DNA from 2 places in the Colwellia sp. 20A7 genome. Region 1 is predicted to be linked to the other one. Evidence: predicted binding sites of a transcription regulator. Region 1 holds the regulator's gene; the other holds the start of a gene.
What was found. Region 1 encodes FliA, which starts transcription of late flagellar genes. Its sites were predicted from a motif close to CTAAAGNTNNNNNNNNNNNNGCCGATA; they were not measured.
Positions count from the first base shown of each region.

Region 1 (2,488 bases):
AAGCGATAATATAAGAAGTAATAAATGGCAGATCAAGCGAGCGGCTTAAGAAAGATGCAAGACTTAAAAAAAGTTAAAGTAATAGCAGTTTCTGGTGGTAAAGGTGGCGTTGGTAAAACCAATGTATCATTAAACACGGCTATAGCCCTTGGGCAGCAAGGGAAAAGAGTATTAGTATTAGATGCTGACTTAGGGTTAGCTAATGTTGATGTGATGTTGGGTTTAAGAGTAAAACGCAACCTTTCTCATGTTTTATCTGGTGAATGTGAACTTGATGATATTATTATTACTGGTCCTCGTAATATAAAAATTATTCCAGCCACTTCTGGCTCTCAATCAATGGTTGACCTTACTCCCGCTGAACACGCAGGTTTGATTCGTGCTTTTAGTGAAATGACTACTCAGTTTGATGTACTTATTGTTGATACCGCAGCAGGTATTTCAGATATGGTACTTAGCTTTACTAGAGCCGCACAAGACGTAGTATTAGTTGTTTGTGATGAACCCACGTCAATTACCGATTGTTATGCATTAATGAAACTGCTAAGCCGTGATCATAATGTATTTAAATTTAAAGTTGTTGCCAATATGGTGCGTACGCCTAATGAAGGGCAGCAATTATTTTCCAAATTAACGAAAGTTACCGATAGATTTCTAGATGTAGCACTTGAGTTGGTAGGTGTTATCCCATTCGATGAAAATATTAGAAAGTCAGTACGTAAACAGCAAGCCATTGTTGAAGCTTTTCCTAACTCACCAGCAGCAATAGCGTTTAAGGATTTAGCAAAGAATGTTAGTAGTTGGCCTATACCGAAGCAAGCGTCAGGTCATTTAGAATTCTTTATCGAACAATTACTGGATTACTAACATCTCGTTAATATTAAGTTATCAAGTACTTATTAAAAATAATAAATATAAATACGTTAAAGTATTTAGGTGGGAATAGTCAAAAGTGGCAAAAACTAAAGCCTATAACAACTTAATTGATAAAACTGTGCTGCTTGAACAGCATACTGTGTTGGTTAAGCGAATTGCTTATCATTTACTTGCTCGATTACCGGCAAGTGTTATTGTGGATGACTTAATTCAATCGGGAATGATTGGTTTATTTGAAGCCGCAAATAATTTTGATAACACTAAAGGTGCTAGTTTTGAAACGTTCGCAGGTATCCGAATTAGGGGTGCTATGCTAGATGAAATACGCCGTGGTGACTGGACACCTAGGTCTGTACATAAAAATAGTCGTATGGTTAGTGAAGCAATTAAGCAATTAGAAGCAACATTAGGTAGAGACGTTACTGATATAGAAGTTGCTGAAAAACTTGATATTTCGTTAAATGAGTATCATCATATACTTAGTGAAGTCAGTACGGGTAAAATAGTAGGGATTGAAGACTTAGGAGTGAGCGAAGATGCGCTTAAGTTTGACGACGCTTGTCACGGTGATGACCCATATCAAAGTATCGAGCACAAGGCTTTTAAAGATGGACTAAGCAAATGTATTAGTTCTTTACCTGAACGGGAAGCTCTAGTACTGTCTCTGTACTATGATGAAGAATTGAATTTACGTGAAATTGGTGCCGTGCTTGATGTTAGTGAGTCACGTGTAAGTCAAATTCATAGCCAAGCGATGCATCGATTAAAAGCACGTATGCAATCTTGGCAAAATTAAGTAGAATTATAACTGTGTTAACCTATAAAAATTTTGAATGTTTCGCCGGAGGGTGCCTTGGATAAAAATATGAAAGTACTAGTTGTTGATGATTTTTCAACAATGAGACGTATAGTAAAAAATTTGTTACGCGATTTAGGCTTTACAAACATTCAAGAAGCGGATGATGGCAGTACAGCCTTACCTATGCTTCAAAATGGTGATTTTGACTTTGTTGTGACCGATTGGAATATGCCAGGAATGCAAGGTATTGATTTGTTAAAGGCTATACGTGCTGATTCACGTTTAGCTCACATCCCTGTACTATTAATTACAGCTGAAGCTAAAAAAGAACAAATCGTTATGGCGGCTCAAGCTGGCGTTAACGGCTATATTGTTAAACCTTTTACAGCAGCAACACTAAAAGCTAAATTAAATAAAATTTTTGAACGTCTAGGTTAATTTTTATTTAGACTAGCTAGTTAAAGCTAATTCATAAAACTGATTGGCTTTAATTCAAGTATTAAGGACTGTGCATGAGTATGGCAATGGTGGGGCGTGTTTCTTTGGAGCAGGCTAAATCTTTGGTTGAGCTTTTAGAAAAAGGGCAGCAAGAAAAGGCTGATGAACTTGTTGCAACAATTCAAAACCCTATAAACTCTGAACTATTTGCAGAAATAGGTAAGTTAACTCGTCAATTACATGACTCTTTAACAAACTTTCAGCTAGATTCTCGATTGAATGACTTAGCAACAGCAGAAATTCCAGATGCTAAAGAGCGTTTGAATTATGTTATTACACGTACAGAAGAAGCCGCAAACAAAACTATGGATGCGG
Region 1 covers NZ_CP047130.1:1,048,057-1,050,544, forward strand. The annotation lists gene GQS55_RS04555 (MinD/ParA family protein) at 25-867, shown strand; gene GQS55_RS04560 (RNA polymerase sigma factor FliA) at 953-1,672, shown strand; gene cheY (chemotaxis response regulator CheY) at 1,730-2,113, shown strand; gene GQS55_RS04570 (protein phosphatase CheZ) at 2,188-2,488, shown strand, end outside.

Region 2 (2,488 bases), 480 kb from region 1:
CATCAACAAAGTCAATTAACGCATTATATTGATAAAGCCCAGCTCACTTTTGAAGCCGTTCGTATGATAGTAGTGACTCATTAATGGCTGCTAATCCAGACTTTGTATATACACCACCAATGACACCTTATCTTGATATTATTTTTCAAGATGAGGACATTGTTGTACTAAATAAAAGTAGCGGGCTATTGAGCGTTCCAGGACGCTTACCTGAACACCAAGACTGCTTACAAAATAGAGTTCAACGAGTGCTTCCCACAGCAACCGTAGTTCACCGTTTAGATATGGCAACGTCTGGTATTATGATTATGGCGCTAAATAAACCTGCCCATGTTTCTATTAGCCGACAGTTTGAACAACGAAAAACTAAAAAGAGCTATATTGCCCGTGTATATGGTCACGTAAAAGATCAAGAAGGCAGTGTTGACTTACCATTAATATGTGATTGGCCAAATAGACCAAAACAGAAAGTAGATCATGAAAATGGCAAGCAATCGTTAACGCACTATCAAGTATTAAGTTACAACGACTTAAACTCTGATGAAGAAAGTAGTTTAGTTGAATTAACGCCTGTTACAGGGCGCTCTCATCAATTAAGAGTGCATATGCTAGCGTTAGGGCACCCAATTTTAGGTGATAGACTGTATGCTCACGAGCAAGCTTTAGCAGCGAGTTCACGGTTAACATTACATGCAAGAAATCTAAGCTTAGCGCACCCTGTAACAGGAGAATTACTCAATTTTGTTGCCCCTTGCCCATTTACTTAAGACTTTGAGTTATTAGATTTAGACATTAGGTTAGGATAAGGGATTAATAGATTATGTTAATATTTTTACCTGCTAGGCCGATATATATTATTGTTCATTATCTAAGCTAGCTTTTGAACTAATATTTCAATAATTATTCGATAAGTATTAAAATTAAGGATTACTGTGCGATCATCATTAACATTATCTAAACTAATCATATTTATCATATTATTAACCTGGATAAATATAAATGCTGTCGCACAGCAAGATGCTGCAACTGAAACAAAAGATGATGCTGCTCAAATTTCTGAAGACTCAATTAAATCAGAAGGTGCTCAAAACACTCCCCCCGAAGATACTCCTACGCTACCGCTAATTTCTCTTTCACAACAACATAAAGATGACTTAACACATTATTTACCTACCAAAAATGTAAAACCATTATTAGCAGGTACTGATGATTACATTACGTTAATAACAGAAAATACCAGTGTAAATAGTAAAGGTGTTGCAATTTTATTACCTGACTGGCAGCAAGGAGCAACTAACCCTAAAGCAATAAATTTCTTACGAAATCAGCTGCCTCAACATGGTTGGACAACGATTAGTATTCAGCCAACGGATAAACCAGAAAATTACCCTTCTTCTGCGATAAAAGTGGATGTTCAGCAAGAAGAAAATCAAACTATAATTAACGACTACAAAATAAAACTTGCCACTATGATCAATGCAGTGCTCAGCATGGCGAAAGATTATCCTGGTATAGTAATGATTATTGCTCAAGGCAACCATGGTGCAATACTCGTCGATCTATTAAGCCAAAGCGGTGAGCAACCCAATATTAGCCAAGTACCTAACGCACTTATTTTATTAAGTAGTTATGTATTAACCAATGAAAAATTAATTGATAAAGCTAACACCGACTTTGCAAAAAAATTAGCCGCGAGTGAATACCCTGTACTAGATTTATACCTAAAAAAAGATAATCACTTTGCGCTATATAAAGCAAAAGAACGTTTGTTATTGTCTAAGCAAGAAATGAAAGTCTATTATCGTCAGCGCCAACTAAACAATAGCGCTATGGGGTACTATCCAGAAACAGAACTACTTACTCAAGTAAATAGTTGGTTGAAGTCTATTGGCTGGTAAGATTTAAGTTAAAAGCTTAAAACCTCTATTATCAAACGCCCAATAGTATGACGATGTAATTACCCTCAATAACAGTTAATACTCTGTATAGCCGTTCTTATCTCGAACAGCGATCTAATATCAGTTTCATTAATTAAGTGAACAATTTTATACGTAGAAAAAATCGCCAAACACAAGGAATTTATTTCAATAACTAGTTGTTCTAACTATTAAATAAATAACGATGTAGTTGGTGATTTTAGCAAGTAGTAATGATCACATAGTTAGTGAGATTGGTATAAATAGCGTAAACCAAGTTAGGATTAAATAACCATTTCCCTATACTTGGTTCAAAGCTTATTTATGTCACTGGGATTTCTATAAACAAGGTAATTAAATTTTTTTACGATTGTTTTGAAATCAAATCGTATGCGGCTTGAATATCTTGAGTCTTCTCTTTTGCTGCTTCCATCATTGCAGGTGGCAATCCCTTAGCAATTAATTTATCCGGATGGTGTTGAGACATAAGCTTACGATAAGCTTTTTTAATATCACCTTTAGAATCGTCTTTACTCACCCCTAAAATTTTATAAGCATTATCTAACTGCCCG
Region 2 covers NZ_CP047130.1:569,904-572,391, reverse strand. The annotation lists gene rapA (RNA polymerase-associated protein RapA) at 1-84, shown strand, start outside; gene rluA (bifunctional tRNA pseudouridine(32) synthase/23S rRNA pseudouridine(746) synthase RluA) at 84-767, shown strand; gene GQS55_RS02450 (DUF3530 family protein) at 933-1,898, shown strand; gene djlA (co-chaperone DjlA) at 2,281-2,488, opposite strand, start outside.
Region 2: a site for FliA is predicted at 824-850, ahead of GQS55_RS02450 (DUF3530 family protein). Genes of this name have one in related genera too.